4 regions of the Mesorhizobium sp. WSM4840 genome follow, and region 3 is predicted to be linked to each of the others. Evidence: riboswitches for the same ligand, from Rfam matches in the RefSeq annotation. Region 3 holds a riboswitch; each other region holds the start of a gene.
What was found. A riboswitch is a leader RNA that binds a small molecule or an ion and turns the genes downstream of it on or off. The one in region 3 is predicted to bind thiamine pyrophosphate.

Region 1 (7,021 bases), on a different contig from region 3:
CGCACGCTGCTTTCGTCGAGACCGGCCACCCAGCCGCTGCGGATGTAGTCGGTCAGCGAGCGGCTCTTGTCGATCGAAACGCCGTCGAAGCGAATCGCTATGTCGCCTGGCCCGGTTGCCGTCACCGCCGCGGCCGAGTTGTCGATGATGAAGCCGTCGGGCACCGAGAACGACACGCCGAGCCCTGGATGCAGGAAGGTTTCGCCACGCACATAGCCCTCCTCCGGCGTGTCGCCGTAGAGCAGGCCGTCTATGCCGGCGAGGAAGGCGTCGCGGTCGCGCGTGCCGACGCCGGGCGCGCCGAACTGGCGGGCATGACGCTGCGCCAGATCGATGCGCTGCGGCGTGTTGGGATGCGTCGCCAGGAAGTCGAGGCTGGCGTCGGTGGCGCCGCTGATCGAGCGGAAATCGGTGTAGGCTGACATCGACTGCAGGAAGCGGCCGGCGGCAAAGGGATCGAAGCCCGCCTCGCCGATCGACTTGATGCCGATGCCATCGGCCTCAAGCTCCTGATTGCGCGAGAACTGGGCAAGCCGCAGCTTGCCGCGGATCAGTGCCGCCTTGGCGGTCGGGCTGTCGCCGAGCACGTCGGAGACGACCTTGGTTGCAAACCCCTCCTCAGCCTCGAGCTGTTGGCGCTGCAAGCCGTGGTTTGCAGTGACGTGGCCCATCTCATGCGCGATGACCGCGGCGAGCTCGGCCGAATCGTTGGCCAGCGCCAACAGGCCGCGCGTGATGTAGAGATAGCCGCCCGGCAGCGCGAAAGCATTGACGTTGGGCGAATTGAGGATGGTGATGCGGTAGGTCTGGCTCGGGTTGGCCGACACCACGGTCAGGCTGCCGACGACCTTGGCGACCATGCGCTCGAGCTTGGGATCGGAATACTCGCCGCCATAGGTGGCGAGGATGCGCGGATGCTGCGCCTTCGCCATTTCGGCGAGCTTGCTGTTGGCGGCGACATTGTCGACCGTGATCGGTTTGCTGGAAGGTTGGAAGCCGGATTCCTGAACGTCCGGAGGCGTGAACATCTGGCAGCTTGCCAGCGCCATGGCAAAGCCGGCCAGCGCGAGGAAGCGCGCCAGCGGTTTCCTTCTCACTCTGTCGGTGCCGGTCGGCAGAACAGCTTCCTTTCGGGTCTCAGCACATGGCCCCGAAAATCGGGCATCGATTTTCAGAAAGGATCATGCGCACAATCAACTGCCACAGCGTCCTTCGCGGCCATGAGCACGCATGGCACACCGTAGTGGCAAATCACAACCTATGCCGGACCAGTATCGGAGGACCTAGTCACACTACTTTGACCATGGCAAGCAAGCACCACATCGCCTGAAGCCGGTTTGGCCGTAAATTATGTCCGCTTCCGGGCAACATCTCGTGATCCCGCGCCAAACGGACCTGCACCGATATAGCGTCGGAAGGCCTCCGGTCCAGCCTTGGTAAAAAAATCGGCGACAGTCCCGGTTGCGGCAACCGTGCCATTGTCCAGGAACACCATGTCCTGGCCGATACGGTGGGCATCCTCCGGCTGATGCGTGACGAACAGCACCGTCATGCGCCGCTCCGCATGGACGCCGGCTACCAGATCGAGCATGTCGTCGCGCAAGGCCGGTCCGAGCGAGGCGAACGGTTCGTCGAGCAAGAGCACCGGCCGGTCGCGCACCAGGACGCGGGCGAGCGCGACGCGCTGCCGCTCGCCACCGGAGAGTTCGCGCGGCAGGCGCTGTTGCTTGCCGGCAAGGCCGACGCGCTTGAGCGCCCCGGCGATTGCAGCGTGGTCGCCCTCGGCCAGCCTGAGCGACGGCGAGCGGCCAAGGCCGACATTTCGTTCGACCGAAAGATGGGCAAAGAGATTGTTTTCCTGGAACACCATCGACACTGGCCGCGCCGACGGCGGTTTGGCGCCGACATCGGCGCCGCCGATCAGCACGCGGCCCGATCGCGGCGTCTCGAAGCCGGCCACCAGATTGAGCAGCGTCGATTTTCCCGAACCGCTCGGCCCCATGATGGCGGTGATCTTCGAGGCGGCGAACTCGACATCGAATAAAAACGGCGCTTCGCGATAGCTGAACGAGACCTTTTCCAGCCGCACGGCCGTACCGCTTTCCGCGCTGTTGAGCATCATGATTTTTCTCCCTGCCCCAGCCAGTCAGCGGCCAGGACAAGCGCAAGACAAACCAGGCCGAGCAGCAACGCCAGGCCTGCCGCGTCCATCGTGCGGTAGCTGCCCATGCGCGCCAGCAAGAGGTAAGGCAGTGTCTGCAGGGAGTCGCTGCCGAACAGGGCAATGACGCCGAGATCGCCGAGCGACAAAGCCATGGCGAACGCGAAACCGGTGGCGAGCGGCCGCCGCAGCGACGGCCAGTCGACCAGCCGGAACCGGTTCCAGCCCGAAATGCCAAGCAGCAAACAGAGCCGTTCGTGGCGTTCGCTCGCCGCATCATAGCCGGGGCGAATGGCGCGGATGGCAAACGGCATCGCCATTACCGCATTGACGGTGACGACCATGACAGGGGCGATGGCAAAGACGTCGCTGACAGCACGCAGGAGCAGGAACCAGCCGGCGCCGATGACGATGGGCGGCACGACGAGGACGAAGCCGGCGCCGGTATCGGTGGCGTATTCGAGCAGCGTCCTGGCGCCGACGCGACGCCTCAAGGCCAGCGCCCGTCGTGCCATGACGAGCGACAGCGACAGCGCCACTGAAAGCAGCGCCGCCAGCAGGGCGAGCACGGCGCTGGTCAGCGTCGCCTGCCGCACCGCGATCTCGCCCGCCAGCCGGCCGAGATCGGCGCCAAGGCCTGACGTCACCATGGCAGCCATCGGCCCGGCGACGAACAGCAATGCGAGAGCGATCAATGCTGTATTCAGCACGGTCTCGGCCGGGCCGGCCGAAAGATAGCGGCGCGGTGCCACCGGCAGGTTGGCGTCGCCGACGATGTTGGCGCCAAGCCGCATCAATGCCAGCACAACGACGAAGGTCAGCGCGATCTGCAGCAGTGTCAGCGTCACCGCGCGGGCAGGATCGAAATCGAAACGCAGTGCCTGGTAGATGGCGACCTCCAATGTCGTCGCACGCGGCCCGCCGCCCAGCGTGAGCACGATGGTAAAGGATGTGATGCAGAGCATGAAGACAAGCCCAGCGACGCCCGGCAGCGCCGCACGCAGCGTCGGCCATTCAATCAGCCGGAAGGCGGGTCTGGCGCCCATGCCGAGCTGGCTCGCCAACCGCCACTGGTCGGCCGGCACTGTCGTCAGCGCTTCAAGGAACAGCCGCGTGGCCAGCGGCAGATTGAAGAAGACATGGGCGATGAGGATGCCGGACAGGCCGTATATGCCCGGCCAGCCCAGACCGCCAATCGCGGTGAGCACGCCGGCGAAATAGCCGGCACGGCCATAGAGAGCCAGAATGCCGAGTGCGGCGACGATGGCCGGCAGCGCAAGCGGCACGGCGAAGAGCTGCAGGATCAGGCCGCGACCAAAGAAGCGCGGATGCCGCGACAGCGCCCGCGCAACGAACAGCGCCGGCACGACGGAAAGCAGTGTCGACAGCAAAGCCTGCAACAGCGTGAAACGGGCGACCCGGAAGAGGTAGGAATCGAAGGTCGACGCGGCGCCGGACGGGTCGCGGGCGCCTTCGACGATGAGCCCGGCGAACGCTCCGCCGACCAGCAGCGCAACAGCGGCAAGCGCGATGGTGCCGGCGGTGACGCGGGGATCGGCAGGATATCCGGTATGCATGCCGCCCTGCCTAGTTCAACGATCGTCGAAGCAGAAAATATGGCTGAGGTCGAGTTCCCGGGCGCCGTAGAGTAATCATCTTTCAATCACAAGCTACTTGCTCATCACCGACAGCCATTCGTCGACCCAGGCCTTGCGATTGGCGGCGACCTCTTCCGGGCTGAAAAGCAAAGTCTTGGTCGGCTTGACGAGCTTGTCGAAAGCCGGATTGAGCGGCTTCTCGGTCTTGCCGGCCGGGAACATCCAGTTGGTCTCGGGAATGACATCCTGGAATTTCGGTCCGGTCATGAAAGTCAGGAACTGTTTCGCCAATGGGTTCTTCGCGCCTGACGTGGTGATGCCGGCAACCTCGATCTGCAGATACGCGCCCTCCTCGAAGGACGCCGCCTGATAGCGTTCGGTGTTTTCGGCGACCATGTGATAGGCCGGCGACGTGGTATAGGACAGCACCATCGGCGCCTCGCCCTTGGTGAACAGGCCATAGGCCTCGCTCCAGCCCGGCGTCACGGTGAGCACCTTTGCCCTAAGCTTGGCCCAGGCTTCCGGCGCCTTGTCGCCATAAACCGACCTCACCCACAACAACAAGCCGAGACCGGGCGTCGAGGTGCGCGGATCCTGGATGACGATCTTCTCATCGGCATTGCCCTCGACCAATTCCTTCAGGCTCTTCGGCGGCGTCTTCAGCTTTTCGGTGTCGTAGACGACGGCGAAATAGCCATAGTCGAACGGCACGAAAACATCGTCGCTCCAGCCGCCCGGCACATTGACATCGATGACGGCACCATGCGGCGAAAACAGGCCGGTGGCCTTGGCTTCCGCAGTCAGATTGGTGTCGAGGCCGAGCACGATGTCGGCCTTGGTCGCGGCCCCTTCCAGCTTGACGCGGTTGAGCAGGGCGACGCCGTCGGCGACCGCGACGAATTCGAGAGTACAGCCGCATTCGGCCTCGAAGGCCTTCTTCACCGCGGGGCCTGGACCCCAGTCGGCGGTGAAGCTCTCATAGGTATAGACGGTGAGTTTTTCCTGCGCGGATGCCGGCCCGATGCCGGCGGGAACAGTCGCCGCAAGCAGCACTGCCGAAACTAGAGTGTATAAAAACGTGCGCATCGGCGCCTCCTTCGTTCGCGTTGAAAGGAATTGAGGCGTCGGGCTGTCCGAAACGTCTAATCCCTCCGCCGGTACAAACCGGATCAGGTTCAGCGGGTTGGCATGGTCGCCTCTCAGCTGGTTCGCGAAGATCGCGTCCAGCACCCCGTTAGAGCGTTTCGACACATAGGCCCGGCCTGGTTGCGGCGCAAGCGGAAGTTTGCCGGGCATCTGGAACGCGGCCTTCCGTTTGGCAAGCAGGGCTGGTAAGGGCCACGCATATGAGCAAATTCACCATCCTGCTTGGCGGCGATCTAATCCGCACGCCGCTGCTCGACCGCCAGGTCGAAGGCTCCCGTGTCATCGCCGCCGACGCCGGCATGAGCCATGCCCGGACGCTGAACCTGACGCCGGAACTCTGGGTCGGCGACTTCGATTCGGTGCCGGCGGACTTGCCGGACGAGCTGGCCGCCGTGGCCCGCCAGGTGTTTCCGGCAGAAAAGGACAAGACCGACGGCGAACTGGCTATCGCCGCCGCGCTCGAACGCGGCGCGACCAGTCTCGTGCTCGCCGGCGCGTTCGGCGGCAAGCGCACCGACCACGCCTTCCTGCACCTGGCGCTCAGTGTCCGACTGGCCGAGGCAGGGACGGAGGTGCTTTTGACCAGCGGCGCACAGGAAGGCACTCCCTTGCTTCGCGGAAAGGCCGGCTTCGACTACGCCGATGGCACGCTGTTTTCGATTCTCGGCTTTTCCGACCTTACCGGCCTGACCGTGACCGGCGCCAAATGGCCGCTGAACCATATCGAGATGGCGTTCGGTTCGTCGCTGACCATTTCCAACGAGGTCAGGGGCCGGCTGGAAATTGCGCTGAGCAGTGGCCGCGCGCTGTTGCTCGCCCACCCATTCCCCTTACCTGGAAGCTGACATGGCGCCGCCACTTCTCAATCTCGACGGCATAAAACTGACCTTCGGTGGCACGCCGCTGCTCGACGGGGCGGAACTGACGGCGTCGGCGGGCGACAAGATCGCTTTGGTCGGCCGCAACGGCTCGGGCAAATCGACGTTGCTCAAGATCGCTGCGGGATTGATAGAGCCGCAGGACGGCGAGGTGTTCCGCCAGCCCTCGGCGACAGTGCGCTACCTGCCGCAAATGCCCGACTTGGATGGTTTCGCCAGCGTCCGCGCCTATGTCGAGGCGGGGCTCGGACCCGCCGACGATCCCTACCGCGCCACCTATCTGATGGAGCATCTCGGCCTGTCCGGCGACGAGCGGCCGAACGATCTCTCCGGCGGCGAGGCGCGCCGTGCCGCCCTTGCCCGCGTCATGGCGCCGGAGCCCGACATTCTCCTCCTCGATGAGCCGACCAACCATCTCGACCTGTCGGTCATTGAATGGCTGGAGGAGGAGCTTGCCCGCACCTCTTCGGCGCTGATCGTCATCTCGCATGACCGCCGCTTCCTCGAGCGCGTGTCGCGCGCCACCGTCTGGCTCGATCGCGGCCAGACCCGCAGGCTGGACAAGGGCTTTGGCCATTTCGAGGAATGGCGCGACACCGTTCTGGAAGAAGAAGAACGCGAGCAGCACAAGCTTGGCCGCCAGATCGTGCGCGAGGAGCACTGGCTGCGCTACGGCGTGACTGCAAGGCGCAAGCGCAACATGCGCCGGCTCGGCGAACTGCAGACCATGCGCCAGCGCTTTCGTGGCCATCGCGGCGCCGAGGGTGCGGCGACCATGGTGGCCAGCGACGCCGCCGAATCCGGCAAGCTGGTGATCGAGGCCAAGACCATCGAGAAGAGCTTTGGCGACCTCACTGTGGTCAAGGGCTTCTCGACCCGCATCCAGCGCGGCGACCGCGTCGGCCTGGTCGGCCCGAACGGTGCCGGCAAGACGACACTGCTGAAGATGCTGACCGGCGAATTGAAGCCGGACTCAGGCACGGTGCGGCTCGGCACCAATCTGGAGATCGCCACGCTCGACCAGAAACGCGACGCGGTCGATCCGCAAGAGACACTGGCGCAATACCTCACCGACGGGCGCGGCGAGAACCTCGTCATCAATGGCGAGCAGCGCCACGTCGTCTCCTACATGAAGGATTTCCTGTTCAAACCGGAACAGGCGCGCACGCCGGTGCGCGAGCTTTCGGGCGGCGAGCGGGCGCGGCTGCTGCTCGCCCGCGTGTTGGCGCGGCCGGCGA
Region 2 (7,021 bases), on a different contig from region 3:
TGGTCCCCATGATGGCGACGGCCTGTTTCAGATCCCAAACCTTGCCCGAATGAAAGTATGGCGCGGTGAGTGCTACGTTGCGCAACGGCGCCACGCGGAAAACATAGGAATCGTCGGCTGCATGGGTGACGGCAAATCGGCCCTTGTCGTTTTCCGGCAGGACATCGGCGCTGGGCTTTTCAACGAGGCCGAATGGGTAATAGCCCTCCCCACCAACGTTGATACCGCCGTGGCAGGACGAGCAGCCCTTGTCCATGAAAAGCGTAAGGCCCTGTTTCTGTTCGGAAGTCATGGCGGCGTCATCGCCATTGAGGAAGGCATCGAAGGGGGCCGGCGTGACTAGTGTCGCCTCAAAGGCTTCGATTGCCCTGGCGACGTTTTCGAAGGTGACGCGATCGGCTTCACCCGGGAAAGCTGAATTGAACCACTCGACATATTGCGGCATCGACTTGAGCGTGGCGATGACTTGACCTGGTGTGTTGGCCATTTCGACAGCGGCTTGGATCGGTGCCTTGGCCTGAGCCTTCAGGTCTTCAGCACGACCATCCCAGAACTGCGCGATGTTGAAGACAGCGTTCAGTACCGTCGGCGCGTTGCGCGGTCCCTTCTGCCAACCATGACCGATCGAGCTTTCATGATTGTCGTCGCCCCCGGTGGCCAAGTTGTGGCACGAATTGCACGACAAGACGCCTGACGCCGAGACGCGTGGATCGAAGAACATTGCCTTGCCCAAGGCTATCTTCTCCGGTGTGATCGGGTTGTTGGCGACTGTCGGCGTGATAGATGGTAGAGCCTTGAAGGTGGCGCGTGCCGTTTCTCTGAGGTCTACGGGGATCGTTTGCGCAGCAATAGCGATGGCCGGCAAGGCGACAGCCACCGTAGTGAATAGGATTTTCACAAATGATCTCCCTGTGTTTTGCACGGAAGCCATTGTGGATTTGCGGTTCGTGAACGCCTTGCGCTACAGGCAATCCTCTTTGCATAAAATCGGTTCTCACGCGGACCTGACATATTGTCTTCCTTGTTGCATTGCGCGCGATGTCACCCACGAATGAACGCCAGTCGGTATCTCCTGTCGCCTCTGGAGGAGCATCAAAAGTCGTGCCAACTGAGCAGAAGGAACCTCCGGGAGATTTTCCGGATATTATTCAATAAGTTAACGAATTCGCGGCTGCAAGGCGCAGCCGTACTCCGGTGTCGCGGATCTGACAAACCCAACAGTCGGGATGAAACAGAGAGATGTTGGACCGTCAGCGCCTTGTCCCGATGGGCACTCGGCCGCTCCAAGTGCCTTGAGAGGACGTCCAGGGCGGTCTTCCCGTAGGGTGGTGGCGGCGTCGCGGGGCTTGCGCTTTTTCGGCATAAGGAACCGGCAAATACGCGTTGGCAACAAGCCACGCGCCGACGATCTTCTTGATGAGGTCGGATTTTGAAACGCCCATTGCGGCGGCGAGCCCGGCGAGGGATTCATCGACCTTGGGATCAAGTGCGACGCCTGTGACATTCCGGAGCATGAGCGCAGCCCTCCGAAGCATGGGGGGCTGTGCTTTATCGGCTTCATCAGCTTCTTGACAGGTATTCGGGGTGCACCTCGAGAAGGCTAGTTTTGATCTGATTACCATTATCTGAGAGGGCGAGATCGCAGTCCCGGAGGCACCGTCCGACGTATGCACCCGATGGCGTGGATTGATCTTTAGTCCGACGGTATGGCGGTCCCCCTTGATCCGTCCCCTGGTTCCGGAGCGTGATTTGTCGCCGACACATGCGCGAGCGTCCCTCGGGTTTGACCGATCGCCGATGACCGCCGCGAGCCGAATGCGCTTGACAAGTTAGCGCCGGCCCGTTCAACCTGAGGCATTCACCAGGGGAGTCCCGGCAAGGGGCTGAGATACTGCTGGCTATCGCGGCGCAGTGACCCGTTGAACCTGATCCAGTTCATACTGGCGTAGGGACGGTGCAAGCGCTTTGCGGGAGGTTTACGCCCGAGGTCCTGTTTCGGCAGGTCGACAAGAAGCGTCTTCATCCTTCCGGCACAGAACTGGGTCTCCAATGCATGAAGCAAAGGAGCCTGACGATGAATGCCCTCACCCCCACCGTGTCGACGGGACCACTGCCCGCCTCGCGGAAAATCCACAAGCCCGGTGCCATCCACCCGCAGATCAGGGTGCCGATGCGGGAAATCGCCGTCCATCCAACGGCCGGCGAGCCACCCGTCACGGTGTACGATCCGTCCGGCCCCTATACCGACGCGGCTGTCGAAACCAGCATCGAAAAGGGCCTCGCCAGGTTTCGCGATGAATGGGTGACGGCGCGCGGCGACGTCGAATTCCACCATGGCCGCAGTGTCGGGCCGGGGGACAACGGATTCGCGACAGGTGAGCGCCTGACGCCGGAATTTCCCATTCGCAATCGGCCGCTCAGAGCCAAGGCAGGCAAGGCGGTGACCCAGCTTGCCTATGCGCGGGCAGGCATCATCACGCCCGAAATGGAGTTCGTCGCGATCCGCGAGAACCTTGGCCGCGAGAACCTCGGTCGCGAGATCCTGCGCGGCAAGCTTGAGCGCGACGGCGAAGCCTTCGGCGCGACGACCCCCGACTTCGTCACGCCGGAATTCGTGCGCGACGAGGTGGCGCGCGGGCGAGCAATCATCCCCTCCAACATCAACCACCCCGAGAGCGAGCCGATGATCATCGGCCGCAATTTCCTGGTGAAGATCAACGCCAATATCGGCAATTCCGCGGTCACCTCCTCGATGGCCGAAGAGGTCGAAAAAATGGTCTGGGCGATCCGTTGGGGAGCCGACACCGTTATGGACCTGTCCACGGGCCGCAACATCCACAACATCCGCGAATGGATCATCCGCAATTCGCCGGTGCCGATTGGCACGGTGCCGCTCTACCAGGCGCTCGAAAAGGTCGCTGGCATCGCTGAGGACCTGACCTGGGAAGTCTACCGCGATACGCTGATCGAACAGGCCGAACAGGGCGTCGACTATTTCACCATCCATGCCGGCGTGCGGCTGCATTACATCCCGCTGACGGTCGACCGGGTCACGGGTATCGTCAGCCGGGGCGGTTCGATCATGGCCAAGTGGTGCCTGCATCATCACCGCGAAAGCTTCCTTTATGAGCATTTCGAGGAAATCTGCGATATCGCCAGAGCTTACGACGTGTCCTTCTCGCTCGGCGACGGCCTTCGTCCCGGCTCGATCGCCGACGCCAACGACGCGGCGCAATTCGCCGAACTGGAAACGCTTGGCGAGCTGACCAAGATCGCCTGGGCCAAGGATTGCCAGGTGATGATCGAGGGGCCGGGCCATGTTCCGATGCACAAGATCAAGGAGAACATGGACAAGCAGCTCGAAGTCTGCGGCGAGGCGCCGTTCTACACGCTCGGGCCGCTGACGACCGACATTGCGCCGGGCTACGACCACATCACCTCCGGCATCGGGGCGGCGATGATCGGCTGGTACGGCACGGCCATGCTCTGCTACGTCACGCCCAAGGAGCACCTCGGCCTGCCTGACCGCAACGACGTCAAGACCGGCGTCATCACCTACAGAATAGCCGCCCACGCCGCCGACCTCGCCAAGGGTCATCCGGCAGCGAAGCTGCGTGACGACGCACTGTCGCGGGCGCGGTTCGAGTTTCGCTGGGAAGACCAGTTCAACCTGTCGCTCGACCCTGAAACGGCGCGCTCCTTCCATGACGAGACCTTGCCGAAGGAGGCGCACAAGCTGGCGCATTTCTGCTCCATGTGCGGACCGAAATTCTGCTCGATGCGCATCTCCCACGAAATCCGCGCCGAGGCACAGAAAGAGGGCATGGCGGCGATGGCAGCGAAATACCGCGAGGGCGGCGATCTCTACATGCCCGCTGACGAGACCGGCGTACCGCTCGTGCCAGAGGCGCCGGAACCGTCATGAGGCTGCTGCTCAAGGGGGCCGGCGTCGCCGGCCTCACCGCCGCCTTCGAACTCGCCGCCCGCGGCGCGACGGTGACCGTTGCCGAGACAAGGGATAGCCTTGGCGGCAATGCGTCGTGGTTCGCCGGCGGCATGCTGGCGCCATGGTGCGAGCGTGAAAGCGCCGAGCAGCCGGTGCTGGACCTTGGCCGCGATGCCGCCGACTGGTGGGATGCGGTACTGCCCGGTCAGGTGACGCGGGCAGGAACACTGGTCGTGGCCGCGCCGCGCGATGCGGGCGAACTCGAGCGGTTCGCCAGCCGCACATCGGGTCACCGGCGTGTCGATGAAGATGAAATCGCGTTGCTGGAGCCCGACCTCGCCGGCCGCTTGCGCCGCGGATTGCTCTTCTCTGACGAAGCGCATCTCGACCCGCGCCAGGCGATGGCGGCACTTCATGACAGACTGGTGGCGATGGGCGTCGAATTCCGCTTCGGCGCCGATGCCCGGCACATTTCCGGTTTCGATCGCCAGATCGACTGCACCGGGATCGCGACGGACGACGACCGGCTGCGTGGCGTTCGAGGCGAGATGCTGATCCTGCGCACGCCCGATGTCTCGCTGTCGCGCCCGGTCCGGCTGCTTCATCCGCGCTTTCCGCTCTACGTGGTGCCGCGCACCGGCCACCGTTTCATGGTGGGCGCGACGATGATCGAGAGCCAGTCCACTGGACCGGTCACGGCGCGTTCGATGATGGAGTTGCTCAGCGTCGCCTGCGCGCTCCATCCGGCATTCGGCGAGGCTGAGATCGTTGAGGCTGGTGCCGGCGTTCGTCCGGCCTTTCCAGACAACCTGCCGCGTGTCGAAGCACGCGGAAACACCGTCGCGATCAACGGCCTCTATCGCCATGGCTTTCTGCTCGCCCCTGCCATGGCGCGCCAGGCGGCCGAACTCATCTTCCGTCACGACAAATCCGTGGAGCTTGCTCATGAAACTGACCGTCAACGGCGTAGCGCATGAGGTTGCCGCCACCACATTGGCCGAATTGCTTGCCGCGCTCGACTATGAAGGCGACTGGCTTGCGACCGCCGTCAATAGCGACCTCGTGCACAAAGCCAACCGGGCGGAATTCCGGTTGAGCGACGGCGATCGGATCGAAATCCTCTCGCCGATGCAGGGAGGCTAGCATGTTCGAGCTTCTCGGGACGACGCTTCCTTCCCGCCTGCTTCTCGGCACCGCGCAATATCCTTCGCCGGCCATCCTTGCCGATGCGGTCAAGGCGTCGGGCACGTCCATCGTGACCGTCTCCTTGCGGCGTGAGATGGCAGGCGGCAGGGCTGGCGAAAAATTCTGGTCGCTGATCCGCTCGCTCGGCACGAGAATCCTCCCCAACACTGCCGGGTGCCACTCCGTCAAGGAAGCGGTCACGACCGCGAAGATGGCGCGCGAAGTGTTCGGCACGAGCTGGATCAAACTCGAAGTGATCGGCAACCAGGACACGCTGCAACCGGACGTGTTCGGCCTGGTCGAAGCGGCGCGCATCCTGTGCGAGGATGGTTTTGCGGTATTTCCCTATACCACCGACGATCTTGTCGTGGCAGAGCATCTGCTTGACGCCGGTTGCCAGGCGCTGATGCCATGGTGCGCGCCGATCGGCTCGGCGCGCGGGCCCCAAAATCTCGATGCGTTGCGAAGCTTGCGTGGCCATTTCCCGAACATTCCGCTGATCGTCGATGCCGGGATCGGCCGACCGTCGCATGCGGCCGCCGTCATGGAACTCGGCTACGACGCGGTGCTCCTCAACACGGCGATAGCCAAGGCCGGCGATCCCGTTCAAATGGCCGCGGCCTTCGGCAAGGCGATAAGGGCAGGCCATGAAGCATATCGCGCTGGGCTGCTTGAGCCGCGCGACTCGGCGATTCCGTCCACGCCGGTCATTGGTAAGGCGGCGTTCCCGTGAAGCTCGACCCCTTCTACCTCATCGTCGATTCCAGCGCCTGGATCGAGCGTCTCGTGCCGCTTGGCGTCAAGCTGGTGCAATTGCGCATCAAGGACAAGGACGAGTTTTCGCTACGCCAGGAGATCCGCGCTTCGAAAGCGATATGCGAACGCCACAACTGCCAGCTCGTCGTCAACGACTATTGGCGCGTTGCGATCGAGGAGGGCTGCAACTTCGTCCATCTCGGCCAGGAAGATCTCCCACGGGCCGATGTGAGGGCGATCCGACGGGCAGGCATCAGACTAGGCCTCAGCACCCACGACGCCGCCGAGCTCGAAACCGCCCTTGCGGCTGATCCCGATTATGTGGCGCTCGGCCCCATCTATCCGACCGTGCTCAAGATCATGAAATGGGCCCCGCAGGGGCTCGATCGCATAGCTGCCTGGAAGCAGCGTGTCGGCAACCTTCCGCTCGTTGCCATAGGTGGCCTGACGGTCGAGCGCGCGACCGGGATTTTCGCCCAGGGAGCCCAGAGCGCCGCGGTTGTCACCGACATCCTCGGCAACGCGCGTCCCGAGGTTCGTCTCCTCAAATGGCTGGCGGCGACGGCCCCGTGGCGATGACGCCGCACGTCCTCATCGTCGCCGGCTCGGATTCGAGCGGCGGGGCTGGAATTGTTCGAGACATCGAGACGGTTTCCGCCTTCGGGCTGCGCAGTTGTCTCGCCGTCACGGCCGTGACCGTCCAGACGCACGCCGCTGTCGAGCACGTCAAGCTTATGCCGCCGGAGCTTGTCGCCGCCCAGATGCGCGCCGCTTTCTCTGCCAACGGGGTCGCGGCGGTCAAGATCGGCATACTAGGGACGTCGGCTGCGATCGAGGCGGTCGGCGTTGTACTTGCCAGCAACCGCCAAGTGCCCGTGGTGCTCGACCCGGTCCTGGCCTCTACCTCGGGACGAGTGCTGCTGGCGAACGATGCCATTGATGTGCTGCATCGCGATCTGATGCCGAGCTGCAGGCTCGTAACGCCCAACCTGAGCGAGTTGGCTAGGTTGACCGGATCGGCTCCGGCCTCGGACGAAGAAAGCGCTTGGCGTCAAGCTGTCGAATTGTCTAGGACGGTGAGGACCGCCGTACTCGTCAAGGGCGGCCATGCACAAGGAACCCGTTGCGTCGATG
Region 3 (7,021 bases):
CTCGCGCTGGAGGGGGCTTGGGCGAGCGCGGCGATCCTGACCGTCTGGGGCGGCGTGGTCGTCGCCGGCATCGACAATCTGCTCTATCCGATGCTTGTCGGGAACCGGCTGCGGCTCCACACGGTGGTGGCCTTTGTCGGTGCTGTCGGTGGCATCGTCCTGTTTGGAGCATCCGGGCTCGTCCTCGGCCCGGCGGTGATTGCGGTCACCGTCAGCCTCATTGACATCCTCAAGAAACGATTGAGCGACCAGCCCGAGGCGGAACTGACGCCAAAGCGCGACACAAAGCCATCACGTCAGTCCGGACCCGCGCCCAGTGAGTAAGCACCGCCGCGCGCGACCAGTTCGGCGACCACCACGATGCGCATGAGCATTGTTCCAGCGTCAGCCTGTCCCGCCTTGCGATCACGACCAGCACGCCGACCGGCTCTGGCCGGACTGGTTCGGCCGTGCGCTCGACAGCGGCGGCAGCGGCGCGTCGAAGCTGGTCGATGCAGTTCCGGTCAAGTCCGATCCTGCTGGTGACGACGGCGAGTGCCGACAGGATGCATGCGCCGCGGCGGGCTCATTTTTCGCCGTCCAGATAGGCGTTGCTGTAATAGGCCGCGAAATCGGGTCGTTCGCCGACCGGGTTCCCATCGCCGTCGCGCAGGGCTCCGGCCTTGAACAGGTAGTCGCCGATAGCCTCCATCTTTGCGGGATCGATCGTGCCGATCGCGCCGGCGGGGCTTTGCAGATAGTGGCCGTCGACCAGCGCCTTCAGCGATGCCTCGATCAATGGACGGTCAGTCAGCATGTCGCTGTTTGCTGCTATCAGGATCTCAGCCGCTTCTTGCGGATGTTCGACGGCGAAGGCATAGCCGCGCCTGGTCGCGGCGATGAACGCGGTTGCCGTGTCCTTGTTCTTCTCGAGGTAGGCTCGGCTCGAGCCAATGAAATTGGTGTGTTGGTCGGGCACGCCGAAATCCGCGTAACGGAAGGCGCGCTGAGGCTTGTCGTCAAGCTCCGCCTTGATCCCCTCCCAAGTGTAGACCTCGAGCGTAAAATCGACTGCGCCATTGGCCAAGGCCTCATAGGCGGAGGTGCCCAGCGTCACTGTTTCGAATTTGCCCTCGCCGCCATCATGGCGGATGATGGTGCCGATCAGCGCATTCTCCCAGGCGCTGCCGAAACCGTCATAGGTCAGGCCGTCCAGATCCCTGGGGGACTGTATATCGGCGCGGTCGGCGTTGAACACCAGCCTGCCGGTTTCTGTCTGCATGATGGCGTAGGTGGCGACGAGGTCGGCGCCGGCCGTGCGTTGGGTGAACAATCCTATGGATCCCAGTATACCGAAATCGGCCACGCGGTTGGCGATCAGCGTACCGGCCGCAGTGTCGGTGTAGGGCAGGATCCGCATGTCGAGCCCGGCCTCGGCGTAGAAGCCTTTCGCTTGGGCGACATAGAGCCCGACATGATTTGTGTTCGGCGTCCAGTCTAGCGCGACGGTGACAGTCTGCTGGGCGGAGACGGACGTGACGGGTGCGAACCCGGCGATCAATGCGGCAGCGATGAAGAGGCGTCTGGAAAGCATGGTCATGTCCTTTGGGCGGGCTGTGGATCGAGCAGGGTATCGAGGATGTCGGCTTCGATGGCGCTGGCTTCCGACGAGGCAAGATCCTTGCGCGGGCGCGAAAGAGGTATGATGATTTCGCGCAGCACGCGGGCGGGGCGGGCGCTCAGCACATAGATGCGGTCGGACAGGAAGACCGCCTCGCGGACGTCGTGGGTGATCAGCAGGACCGTCCAGCGGTGTCGGTCCCACATCGTCTGAAGCCAGCGCTGCATGCCGGTGCGCGTGAGGGCGTCGAGTGCGCCGAACGGCTCGTCGAGCAACAGCATGGCGCGGTCCTGCACGACGGTGCGCAACAGCGCGGCGCGCTGGCGCATTCCGCCCGAGAGCTGCGCCGGATACTTATGCTCGAAGCCCGCAAGGCCGAATTCGCCGAAGAACGGCGCCACCCTGTCGCGCGCCGCCTTGCGGGACATGCCCTGCACTTCCAGGCCGAGCGCGGTGTTGTCGATAACCGTGCGCCAGGGCATCAGGGCGTCGTGCTGCGGCATGAAGGCAAACGGTCGGCGCGTGTCGGCCAGTGGCCGCCCGTCGAAGTCGACATCGCCGCCGTGGCCTCCGAGACCGCCCGTCAGCAAGCTGAAGATCGTGGACTTGCCGGCTCCGGAGGGGCCGAGGATTGAAACGAATTCGCCCGGCTCGATGTGCAGGGTGATGTCGGCAAGCACGTCGATGTCGCCAAAACGCTTCCTGACTTGGCGCAGCTCCAGCCGCCTGCTCATGATTTTCGTGCGCCATCGAGCCGCTCCCATGGCATGACGACGCGCTGGATCAGTACCGTAGCAGCAAACAGGGCTAGCGTGAGCAAGGCGCTGACCAGCACGGCCGCCAGCACGAGATCGGGCCGGAAATTGTTCTTGGCGTTGAGCATGTAGATGCCGAGCCCTTTGGCCGCACCGGCATATTCTGCGAAGATGGCGCCCACCACGGCATAGGTGATCGAGATGCGCAGTCCGGCGAAGAAATAGGGCAGCGAGGAGGGCAAGCGGGCCAGCAGGAAAATGCGCATGCGGGAAGCGCCCATCGAACTCAGAAGCGCCGAGATGTCCCGATCCGTCGAGTCATAACCCTGCACAAGCGCGACCAGCATGGGAAAGAAAGTCACGAGGGCGATCAGCGTGATCTTCGGCGTCAGCCCGAAGCCGAACCAGAGAACGACCAGCGGGGCGATCGCCACCAGCGGCAGGGTCTGGCTGATGATGAACACCGGGAACAGGGCACGGCGCAGCGGGTTGAAGAAGTCGATCAGCACCGAAAGGATGAAGGCAACGGCCAGCGAGCAGGCGAAGCCCGCCAATGTGGCGCTGATCGTCGGCACGGTGTTGTCGAGCAGCGCCTGGCGCTGCCGGATGGCCTGGGCGAGAACGCGTGACGGCGCGGGCAGCGTGGTGGGCGAGATGCCCGAGATGCGCGCATAGAGGTCCCAAGCCAAAACCAGCGTGCCAACCGATAGCAAGGCCGGTCCGACCTTGGCGAACAAGGCTGCGATTCGCGGCGCGGCGGAGAAAGGTTGAGACATGCGAGACTTGTCTGGTGCGAAAAGATCAGCGCAGGGTCGGGCTGTTGGCCGAAACCGTAAGCTCGATCGTGAGATGGCCCTGGAGCGGGCCGACCGGCAGCGTCGAAATATCGTCTGTGCCTATGCGCAACCGATCGCGACAAGGGTCGAGCGCATCGAGCGCGGAGATGACGACACCGACGAAATCGCCGGTTGTCGGAGAAAGAGAAATCTGTGCGCCAGAAAACATCGCCCGCCTCGCTCCGCTGGTATTATCCAGATCAGCTCTAGGGTTTACGGGCTTGCAGCCCAGCTCTCAGCCCCGACGATACGGAGCACCCCTGTGGATGCCGGCAATTAAACAGATATGGGGTGGAGCTGCAAGCCTGCGTCCGACTCGTGAAACCTCAGGTCGAGGAGGCGCGGCGCAGGACAGGGAAGAGTGACAACCCGGCATCCTGTTCGAGATCGCTCTCGATATTCTGAGAAGCCACATGACTTTGAAGGTATCGGGAAAGACGTCGATCGAGCGGACAGTTTCCCGTTCGTCGCCATTGTCGATGCCAGGCGTTTGGTGAATTGTGGAAGCATGAAGATATAAATTGCATCCGTTGTAGGCAGCGGTTCCTCTTTCGCCAATTACGACCCGCGCTTTGTTGGAGAGCCAAATGCAGGAATTTATCCTTTTTGCGCTCGTAGGGTTTGTAGCTCAGGCTGTCGACGGGGCTCTCGGCATGGCCTACGGCGTGATTTGCTCGACAACCCTACTGGGGTTTGGCGTGTCTCCTGCACACGCTTCGGCTTCAGTTCACGCAGCGGAGCTGTTTACCACTGCGGCCTCAGGTTCGGCTCACCTCTATCACCGCAATATCGACTGGAAGCTTTTCTGGCGGCTGATGCCATTTGGTGTTCTCGGCGGCGTTCTCGGCGCTTATGTGCTCACCTCGTTTGAGGGAGCGATCATGAAGCCATATGTGACCACATATCTGGCGCTTGTCGGAGCTTGGCTCCTGTTCCGTTCATTCCGGCGGATCCCGAGTAAGCCGGTCCCTGCAGGCGCGGTACCTCCGCTTGGACTTGGTGGTGGATTTCTCGATGCCGCAGGGGGTGGTGGATGGGGACCCATCGTAACGACGGGCCTTCTCGGTTTTGGCGGGACGCCCCGCTACGTTATTGGTACGGTAAATGCGAGCGAGTTCCTCATCACGCTCTCGGTGTCTCTGACCTTCTTGTTTGCATTAGTAACGGGCCATTGGGCGGAGGCAGGAGAGCCAACGGAAAATCTACTCTCTGTCGCCGGCTTGATTCTTGGCGGCGTAGTCGCAGCGCCGATGGCCGGTTGGGTAGTGAAGTCAATCGCAGAAAAGACGCTTCTCAGGCTCGTTGGTATTCTCATCATACTGCTTGCAGGCTGGCAAACCGCGCAACTCTTCGAATTGGTGTAAACTGAAGACACATCGAACAGGTTGTCGGCGTCGCTTCCCTGGCGGCTGTGCGGGAGACAAAAAAACTCAATTGCCAAATGGAACGAAGAGACCCCTTTGTTGTTTGGCTTGCTTGGACAACCGGAGGCCGAGTCGATGAGAAGATTGGTTGCAACAACAGGGTTGGCGCTGGCGGTCGCGATGCCTGCAGCGGCTCAGGACACCGCGACCGCGAAAGCCGAATTCGTCAACATGGCCGGCGAGAAGAATGGCACGGCCACGCTGACCGAGACGGCGCAGGGCGTGCTGATAGCGTTGGAGGTAACAGGACTGCCTCCGGGCGAGTGGGTCGCGTTCCATGTTCATGAAACCGGAAAGTGCGACCATCAGACCGGCCATGACTCGGCCGGTGGGCACTTCAATCCGACGAATGCCGAACATGGATACCTCACTGGAAAAGGCCCGCACGCGGGCGATATGCCAAATCAGCGGGTCGGCGCCGACGGCGTTTTGCGTGCCCAGGCTTTCAACGGCATGGTCAAGCTGGATGGTGGAGAAACGGCGATACGAGGCAAGGCATTGATGATCCACGGCGGACAGGACGACTACAAAAGCCAGCCTGCCGGTGATGCCGGAAATCGTCAGGCCTGCGCCGTGATCGAGTGAAAACCCCAAGATGATTAGAGACCTGTCCGACATATGATCGGACCGGCTTTCAGCCTCAGCGGCCAGGTAGTGGTACGTCGTCGGAGCCTCTGGCACGAGGATAAGCCAGACGGTAAGTTCGTGCGCCTGCAGAGAAATTGACGACGCACCCATCGCGCCGAAGCTGGCCTTTCATTTTGCGACTGCCGGATGATTGCATGAACGATACTTCTCCTATGGGCCTGCCCTCCAAGGGTTTTGTCCAGTCAGCCATTTCCGCCCGCGGCCTGGTCAAGACGTTCGGCAAGCTGCGCGCCGTCGATGGTGTCGATCTCGATGTGCCGCGCGGCATGATTTTCGCCATCCTGGGTCCGAACGGTGCCGGCAAGACAACGCTGATGCGCATGCTCGCGACGCTGTCGCGCCCCGACGCCGGCTCTGCGACCGTGATGGGGCACGATCTCGTGCAGGCCCCGCATGCGGTCCGTGCGGCAATCGCGATGACCGGGCAGTTCGCTTCGCTCGACGAGGACTTGACGGGCCGGGAGAACCTCGTCCTGCTCGCCCGACTCTGGGGTTTTCGCGGTCGCGCCGCGAAAACCCGTTCGGACGACCTGCTCGCGGCTTTCGGCTTGTCCGAAGCGGCGACGAAGCAGGTGAGGGATTATTCGGGTGGCATGCGAAGGCGGCTCGACATAGCCGCCTCGCTGGTCGTCACGCCGGGCGTGCTGTTCCTCGACGAGCCGACTACAGGCCTCGATCCGAACGCCCGCAAGGATGTCTGGGGCATGATCCGCGGCCTCGCCGAGGCCGGCGTCACCATCCTGCTCACCACGCAATATCTCGAAGAGGCCGATCAACTTGCAGCGCGTATCGCCGTCATCGACCACGGCAGGAAGATCGCCGAGGGTACCAGCCGCGAACTGAAGGCGGCCACCGGCTCCGGCTTTCTCCATGTCGCGCTCGCCGATGTTGCACGGGCGGACCAAGCGGCGACCATTCTGGAACGCCGGCTGGAACATCCTGTCCAACGCAGCGCCGAAGGCGCTGAGCTCTCCGTCCTTGCCGGCACAGCGAAGGCCGCCAATGAGGCGCTGGCCGATCTGGTCGCCGCCGGCATCGAGCTGTCGGATTTCTCCATGGGCCAACCCAGCCTCGAGGAGGTCTTCTTCGCGCTGACGGGCCAGCCGGGCCTCGGTGAAAGCCGGAAGGCAGGTGACAAGCCATGATCGACACGACATCCCTGCAGCGGCTGCAAAGCGTCGCCCGACCTAGGACCCCATCAGCCCTTTCCAACGCGCTGGTCTTCGGGTGGCGCGCGGTGCTGAAATTCAAGCATGTGCCGGAGCAACTCTTCGATCTGGTGATGACTCCGATCATGTTCACCCTGCTCTTCACCTTCGTCTTCGGCGGCGCGCTCGCCGGTTCGCCTGGCGAGTACCTGCAATTCTTCTTACCCGGCATCCTGGTTCAGACCGTGGTGTTCAACGCAGTCTATTCGGGCATGGGTTTGTCGACCGACCTCGGCAAGGGCTTATTCGACCGCTTCCGATCGCTGCCGATCTGGTCGCTGTCTCCGTTCGCCGGCCTGATGGTGGGTGACATCCTGCGCCATTTGATTGCCGCCTCGATCATTCTCACCATCGGGCTGATCCTCGGCTACCGGCCTGAGGCAGGCATCCTCGGCGTGCTTGCCGCCTTCGCCATGCTGATCGCCATCGGGTTCGGCATGGGCTGGGTATTCATCGTGCTCGGCCTGCTGATCCGCACGCCAACCACGGTGATGACGCTCGGCTTTACCTTCCTGTTCCCGCTCGTTTTCGCCTCAAACATCATGGTCGA
Region 4 (7,021 bases), on a different contig from region 3:
TGGCGATCATCCTCCCCAGCCGACATCGCGGGCCGCAACGCGCCATTCGGCGGCGCCGGCGCGGCGCCGATGGCTGCTGCTGCCGTTGAGGAAGTCGGCGATCCTTGCCGCCGACTTCGCCGAGGCGAAGGTGAGCAGCCGATCGTGATGGACCACGGGCTCGCCGGTCTCATTGTCCCAGATCTCGAACCGGCAGCTTGGGTTCGGCATGGCTTCGAAACGGTTCTTCATATCGATGGTCCCGTTGATCGTCGGATCCAGGTTCCGCGACCCCGGCTTACGGATGGCTTACGGGTGCGCTCGCGCGGATCGCCCTCGGCTAGCTGGCCTTCGGCGCGAGGCGCTGCGCGACATGGTCGGCGATCGCCAGGCTTGAGGTCAGGCCGGGGCTCTCGATGCCGAACAGATTGACCAGGCCCTCCGTGCCATGCACCGGCGCGTCCTGGATGACAAAGTCGGCATTGGCTTCGCCAGGACCGGAGAGCTTCGGCCGGATGCCGCTATAGGCCGGCTGCAGGCTGCCATCGGCCAGGTCCGGCCAGTATTTGCGGATCTCGTCGTAGAAGCGCTCGCCACGCGTTGGATCGACGCGATAGTCGAGTGTCTCGGTCCATTCGACGTCAGGCCCGAAGCGGGCGACGCCGTCGAGGTCGAGCGTCAGATGGACGCCGAGCCCGCCGGGTTCGGGCACGGGATAGACCAGCCGCGAGAACGGCGCCCGGCCGGCGACCGAAAAATAATTGCCCTTGGCATAGCGAAGATCTGGCACGAATTGCGGGTCGAGCCCGTCAAGCGAGCTGGCAAGTGCTGTGGCGCCAAGCCCGGCGGCGTTGATGAAGCGCGCGGTGGCGATTTCAAAGCGCTCGCCGCTTGTGCTGTCGACCGTGTCGAGCGCGATGCGCCCGCCCTCGATGCGGCCGCAGACGATGCGGGTGTTGAGACTGAGCGCCGCCCCGTGCTCCTCGGCGTCGCCCAGCAGCGCGAGCATCAGGGCATGGCTGTCGATGATGCCGGTGGCGGGAGACAAAAGGGCCGCCGTGCACCGCAGCTTGGGCTCCAGCCTGCGCGCCTCTGCTGCGGTCAAGGGCGTCAAATCGCCCGCGCCGCAAGCAGAGGCGTTGGCCAGGATGGAAGCGAGCACCGGCTCCTGTTCGGCATCCGTGGCGACGATGAGCTTGCCGCAGCGCGCATGCGGCACCGCCCGCTCCTGGCAATAACGGTAGAGCTTTTCCCGGCCTGGCACGCAGAGCCGGGCCTTCAGCGATCCGGCCGGATAGTAGATGCCGGCATGGATGACCTCGGAATTGCGCGAACTGGTCCCGGTGCCGATGGCGTTCTCGGCCTCGAGGATCAGGGTATCCATGCCACGCCGTGCCATCTCTCGCGCGATCGCGAGGCCAATGACGCCGGCGCCGGCGACGATGCAGTCGACATGGTCCACGATCAGGCCACCTCAGCCTTGTTGTTGTGCCTGCTGGTGACCCGTTCGGGGCGACGCGCACCGCCGGCCTGGCGCAGGTTCTCGCGTTCTGCAGCCTCGAAGCTGAAATTCTGCATGTCTTCCGTCCATCCGCCAGCCCTTCCGAAAGGGCTTGACACCCTTACAAGAAACAGATGCACCAAACAGCATTAATCCAGAGGCCGATGCGCGCCGAACGGCGGCAGGACGCACGTCCCGGCATGCAGGACAGGAGCCATCATGGACGCTCGACCGAATTCTCCCGAAGCCCGCGACATCAGCTACCACATGCACGGCTACACCAATGCCCGCAAGCATGAGGAAGCAGGGCCACTCGTCATCGAGAAGGGCGACGGCATCTATGTCGAGGATCTCGCCGGCAACCGCTATATCGAGGCGATGGCCGGGCTTTGGAGCGTCGCGGTCGGCTTTTCGGAGAAGCGGCTGGTCGATGCGGCGGTGCGCCAGATGTCCAAGCTGCCTTACTATCACGACTTCGGCTCCAAATCGCATTCGCCGCTGATCGATCTCGCCGAGAAGCTGGTGCTAATGGCGCCAGTGCCGATGAGCAAGGCGTATTTCACCAATTCCGGCTCCGAGGCCAACGATACGGCCATGAAGATGATCTGGTACCGGTCGAATGCGATCGGCCAGCCGGCACGCAAGAAGATCATCAGCCGCAATCGCGGCTATCACGGCGTCACCATTGCCGCGGCAAGCCTGACAGGCCTGCCCAACAACCACACTTCCTTCGACCTGCCGATTGCCAATGTGCTGCACACGTCGACGCCGCACCACTGGCGCGAGGCGCTGCCAGGCGAGAGCGAAGCAGAGTTTTCGAGCCGGCTTGCCGACGACTTGGAAAAGCTGATCCTGGCCGAAGGACCGGAAACCATCGCTGCCTTCTTCGGCGAGCCGATCATGGGCGCCGGCGGCGTCATCGTGCCGCCGGCCGGCTACTGGGAGAAGATCCAGGCGGTCCTGTCGAAATACGACATCCTGCTCGTCGCCGACGAGGTGATCTGCGGTTTTGGCCGAACCGGCGAGATGTTCGGCTCGCAGACCTTCGGCATCAGGCCTGACATCATGGTGCTGTCGAAGCAGATTTCTTCGTCCTACCTGCCAATCTCGGCCTTGCTGATCAACGAAAAGGTTTTCGAGCCGATTGCCGACGAAAGCAATCGCATCGGCACCTTCGGCCACGGCTTCACCGGCGGCGGCCATCCCGTTGCGGCGGCAGTCGCGTTCGAGAACCTGAAGCTGATCGAGGAGCGCGACCTTGTCGGCAATGCGCGCACGGTCGGCGCGCATATGCAGAAGCGGCTGCGCAAGCTCGAATCGCACCCGCTTGTCGGCGAGGTGCGCGGAGTCGGCCTGATCGCGGCGGTCGAACTGGTCGGCGACAAGGCGAGCAAGACGCCGTGGGAGACGGCCGGCGCGCTGGGCGGGCTCGTCAACGGTTTCATGCAGCAGAACGGCGTGATATCCCGCAACATGGGCGACGCGCTGGCTTTCTGCCCGCCGCTGATCATCACCGAGCCACAGGTCGATGAGATGATCGACGCGTTCGAAAGATCGCTTGAAGCCGCGGGCAAGCAGGTCCCGCAATTGGCGCGCGCGTAACGGCGTGATCTCGAGCGACGCAAGCGGCGTTATAAGAAAACTGCGAAAAACTTATAACGCTGCAGGAGAGGATCAGGAATCCTTGTTGCCGTCGTGCAGCCAAATCAGAATGGTCTTGCAGATAAACAAAGCCATCACGAAAAACGCCTCGTGAAAGCCGCCGCGTATTGAGCGTTGAAAGCCAGGTACGCTTTGAGCCTTGCTGCGGCATCCAATCTTCCGCAGGGGAGATCGGCAGCTTTGCCGGCGGCGCCACGATCGGCAATTGCCCCGGATCGTACTTGAACATCCACCGCGCCGGTGCTACGTCCACCCAATCGACAGGGGCGCTCCGTATTGCCGGGGCTGAGATGGAAGGTGCCAAGCCTTCGGTCCCTCAAGCTGATCTGGGTAATGCCAGCGGAGCGAGGCGACCGTGTTTTCAGGTGCACAGATTTCCCTGTATCCGATGTGCGACGATTTCGTCGGCGTCATCCTCAAAGCACTTTCGGCGATGGCCGAATTTCCGCATCGAGACCGACGACATCTCGACGCTGATCGTCGGCCCGCCGGAACAGCTTTTCCCGGCCATGCGCGATCTGTTCGCCTCGGCGGCGGCAAGTGGCGTGCACTGCGTGTTGTCGGCGACGGTGTCGCGCGGCTGCCCCGGCGAGCCCGACGATCCGATCTGCACACCGATTTCCGGCAGCAGTCACGAGCTGTCCCTGGCCGAGCGCATCGGCGCGGCGCGGTCGCATGTCGACGGTGCGAAAAAGCTCGGCCAAGAGGTCGCCGCGCAGTTCTCGCTCTATCCGCTCGGCGAGGGCCATCACATGGACGAGATCTACGGCTGCATCGACTTTCTCAAGACTTCGGGCGTCTTCGACAGGTCGAAGAATTTCTGCACCAAGCTTAGAGGCGATGCCGGACCGGTGTTCGCGACGCTATCGGAAGCCTTCCTTCGCTTCGGCGCGCCGCAAGGCCATGTCGCGCTCGATTTTACCGTGTCGGCGAACAGCCCGAGCGCTTGTTAGAGCGTGTCGATATTCAGCCGGCCCGCGAACGGCGGTTTCCTACGCTTCCGGTACTCACGTATCCAAAAGTACGCTCCGTTCCGGTTCTCGGACCCCACCATTCTCGGCTCGGCGACGACCTCGATCGGCCGGCCCTGATCGCCGCGTTCACGGCGGCCTTGTGCAGTGCCGAGCGCCGTTGATATGCTCGATCATTCAGTCAGCGGGGAAGGATGTTCGATATCTCGCGTCGCGACCTGACACTTGGCGCAGCCGGTGCTCATGCTGCGTTTGGACTCGACAAGCCGATCACGTTTGTCGACGCGGCCTGCGCTCAACAGGCCGTCGCTCAACCTTTCCGAAAATACAAGGTTGGCGACATTGAAGTCTTCTGTCTGATTGATGGCATGCGTGACGTTTCGCTGCGGGAGGGTATGGTCAGGAATGTCAGCGTCGAACAGGTCAAGACGGCGCTGCGTGGTGCCGGTTTTCCCGACAATCAGGCGCCCCTGCGGTTTATCGTCATGGCGCTAAAGCTGCGCGATCAAGTGGTCCTGATCGACTCGGGTACCGGCGGTCATCCGATTTATGGTGAGGGGAGCGGCCGGCTATTCGAGAGCATGGCTGCGGCGGGCCTTGACCCCAAGGCAGTCAAGACGATCCTGATCTCCCATCTGCACGGCGACCACATTTATGGCCTCATGAACAATGAGAGCAATGCCCAGGTCTTCCCGGATGCCGACATCGTGGTGCCCGCCGCGGAATTGAAATGGTGGACGCGCCAGGGAGTCGAGTCGATCGATCTCGGACCGACGCGCAAGGGCCTCGCCCAGCGCATTCAGGCCACCGTGGCGACGTGGAAAAACGTCAGGACCTTTGAGGGAGAACCAGAACTCCTGCCCGGCGTGCACGCCGTTCAGGCGCCGGGTCATAGCCCGGGAATGGTCGCGCATCTGGTCGTATCGGGCGGCAAACAGTTCCTGATCAGCGCTGACGTGGTCAATCTTGCGCCCCACATTTCAACAAATCCCGAGTGGCAGCTTGCTATCGACCAGGATCCGCAAATGGCCGTCGAAACGCGAAAGAAGATCTTCGATCGCGCGGTCGCCGACAAGCTCACCATTTCGGGTACTCACTGGTTGATGCCGAACGTCGGCACGCTGTCCAAGGATGGCAACAGCTACGTATTCGCAGCCGAGGGGTAATATCCCTGCGACACTACCCATTGCCAACTGCACGGCGACGGCTGCCCGTAGCGGACGAACCGGTCGGCGTCAGACGTCGATCGCAGAACTAAGCGAGAGCGATAATCTTGGCTGTCATCGGGTTGCTGCGAGATCCGAGATGGCATCCGGAACGACCACCAGTTTGCCGACAAAATCCTTGGCAATGAAATCCGCCTGGGCGCGGTGGAAATCGGACAGCCTGTAGACGCCGCCGACCAGCGGCCGGATCTTCTTCTCCTCGATGTAGCGGACGATACGGCGGAAATCTTGCCGCGTGCCCTGGCTCGAACCATGCAGCTGCAACTGCTTGAGATACAAGGTGCGCAGATCGATCTGCACGACCGGGCCGGCAATCGCGCCGGCGGTGGTGTAGCGGCCTTCGGGCCGAAGGATGCGCAAGAGGTCATTGAAGATCGCACCGCCGACGAGGTCGGCAACCACGTCGATCGGCTGGCCGTCGGTCGCGTCGTTCACGGCAGCAGGCAGATCGGTGACGCCACGGGTGATCACCGCCTCGGCGCCGATGTCGAGCACCGCCTGTTCCTTGCCCTTGCCGACGACGGCATAGGGAATGGCGCCGCGCGCCCGCGCCAATTGCACGATGCCGGAGCCGACGCCGCCCGACGCGCCGGTGACCAGCACGCGCTCGCCGGCCTTCAATGCGGCGCGTACCAGCATCTGTTCGCCGGTAAGGTAAGCGCAGCAGAAAGTGGCGAGTTCGACGTCAGTCAGGTCGGTAGCGACGACATGGGCATTTTCGGCCGGCACGGCCTGGTACTCGGCATAGCCGCCGTCGCGGCCGTGGCCCATATAGTCGATGTCGGCGAGTGAATCGTCGTCGCGGTTGTAGATGGAGAAGTCGACCATCACCCGCTCGCCGATGCGAGCCGAAGAAACACCGTCGCCGACGGCAACGACATTGCCGACCGTGTCGGTGCCCTGGATGCGCGGGAAAGTCAGCGTGTTGCCCTGACGCCGCCAGGTCGATACCGCGGCAGCATCTTCCTCCGTGCCGTAGGCGCCCTGTCGCACCCAGACATCGGTGTTGTTCATGCCGCAAGCGGTGACCTTGACCAGCACCTCGCCCGGGGCGGGCGAGGGTACTTTCACGTCGGTGCGATAGACAAGCTTTTCCGGTCCGCCGTGACCGGTCAGCAGCACGGCGGCCATAGTGGCGGGGAGGGGTTTGGTTATGGCATTCATGTCGGTTCTTCAGAGGTTCGCAAACACGCTCTTCACCGCATCGGCCGTCTTCGACACGACGATATCGGCCTCTTCGCGCGTCAGGCAGAGCGGTGGCGCGAAGCCGAGAATGTCGCCCTGCGGCATGGCCCGGCCGATGACACCACGCTCGCCAAGGGCTGTCGCGACCTGCGGCCCGATCTTTTGCGAGGCTTCGAAGAACACGCGTTCGTCCCGGTCGGCGACGAACTCGACCGCCGCCAGCATGCCGTCGCCGCGCACCTCGCCGACATTCTTGTGGCCGCCGACGGCTTTCGCCAGCTCGGCGCGGAAATAGGCGCCGGTTTCGCCGGCATTGGTCACCAGGTCCATCTCGTCGATCAGTTCCAGATTGGCGACGCCGGCGGCGACGCAGACTGGATGCGCCGAATAGGTCCAGCCATGGCCTATGCTGCCGAGCTTGTCGGAACCCTGCACCAGCACCTGCCAGACCTTGTCCGAGACGATGACGCCCGACAGCGGCGCATAGGCCGAGGTCA

Region 1: linked by a shared signal. The riboswitch ahead of thiB (thiamine ABC transporter substrate binding subunit) and the one ahead of AC0L3I_RS13385 (YkoF family thiamine/hydroxymethylpyrimidine-binding protein) in region 3 are both predicted to bind thiamine pyrophosphate.
Region 2: linked by a shared signal. The riboswitch ahead of thiC (phosphomethylpyrimidine synthase ThiC) and the one ahead of AC0L3I_RS13385 (YkoF family thiamine/hydroxymethylpyrimidine-binding protein) in region 3 are both predicted to bind thiamine pyrophosphate.
Region 4: linked by a shared signal. The riboswitch ahead of AC0L3I_RS11065 (YkoF family thiamine/hydroxymethylpyrimidine-binding protein) and the one ahead of AC0L3I_RS13385 (YkoF family thiamine/hydroxymethylpyrimidine-binding protein) in region 3 are both predicted to bind thiamine pyrophosphate.

Annotation. Positions count from the first base shown of each region.
Region 1 covers NZ_JBVVQD010000001.1:163,004-170,024, forward strand. The annotation lists gene AC0L3I_RS00905 (M48 family metalloprotease) at 1-1,049, opposite strand, end outside; gene thiQ (thiamine ABC transporter ATP-binding protein) at 1,349-2,119, opposite strand; gene thiP (thiamine/thiamine pyrophosphate ABC transporter permease) at 2,119-3,738, opposite strand; gene thiB (thiamine ABC transporter substrate binding subunit) at 3,832-4,845, opposite strand; TPP riboswitch at 4,889-5,003, opposite strand; gene AC0L3I_RS00925 (thiamine diphosphokinase) at 5,106-5,750, shown strand; gene AC0L3I_RS00930 (ABC-F family ATP-binding cassette domain-containing protein) at 5,752-7,021, shown strand, end outside.
Region 2 covers NZ_JBVVQD010000058.1:11,112-18,132, reverse strand. The annotation lists gene AC0L3I_RS35515 (cytochrome-c peroxidase) at 1-931, opposite strand, end outside; TPP riboswitch at 1,854-1,970, shown strand; gene thiC (phosphomethylpyrimidine synthase ThiC) at 2,075-3,925, shown strand; gene thiO (glycine oxidase ThiO) at 3,922-4,923, shown strand; gene thiS (sulfur carrier protein ThiS) at 4,892-5,089, shown strand; gene AC0L3I_RS35495 (thiazole synthase) at 5,091-5,864, shown strand; gene AC0L3I_RS35490 (thiamine phosphate synthase) at 5,861-6,466, shown strand; gene AC0L3I_RS35485 (hydroxymethylpyrimidine/phosphomethylpyrimidine kinase) at 6,436-7,021, shown strand, end outside.
Region 3 covers NZ_JBVVQD010000008.1:80,163-87,183, forward strand. The annotation lists gene AC0L3I_RS13365 (AI-2E family transporter) at 1-324, shown strand, start outside; gene AC0L3I_RS13370 (ABC transporter substrate-binding protein) at 566-1,579, opposite strand; gene AC0L3I_RS13375 (ABC transporter ATP-binding protein) at 1,576-2,334, opposite strand; gene AC0L3I_RS13380 (ABC transporter permease) at 2,331-3,131, opposite strand; partial or broken gene AC0L3I_RS13385 (YkoF family thiamine/hydroxymethylpyrimidine-binding protein) at 3,217-3,360, opposite strand; TPP riboswitch at 3,351-3,463, opposite strand; gene AC0L3I_RS13390 (sulfite exporter TauE/SafE family protein) at 3,779-4,555, shown strand; gene AC0L3I_RS13395 (superoxide dismutase family protein) at 4,691-5,200, shown strand; gene AC0L3I_RS13400 (ATP-binding cassette domain-containing protein) at 5,398-6,408, shown strand; gene AC0L3I_RS13405 (ABC transporter permease) at 6,405-7,021, shown strand, end outside.
Region 4 covers NZ_JBVVQD010000006.1:136,531-143,551, forward strand. The annotation lists gene AC0L3I_RS11050 (hypothetical protein) at 7-231, opposite strand; gene AC0L3I_RS11055 (NAD(P)/FAD-dependent oxidoreductase) at 320-1,441, opposite strand; gene AC0L3I_RS11060 (aspartate aminotransferase family protein) at 1,700-3,082, shown strand; TPP riboswitch at 3,395-3,507, shown strand; partial or broken gene AC0L3I_RS11065 (YkoF family thiamine/hydroxymethylpyrimidine-binding protein) at 3,498-4,095, shown strand; gene AC0L3I_RS11070 (MBL fold metallo-hydrolase) at 4,308-5,279, shown strand; gene AC0L3I_RS11075 (alcohol dehydrogenase family protein) at 5,394-6,503, opposite strand; gene AC0L3I_RS11080 (aminotransferase) at 6,513-7,021, opposite strand, start outside.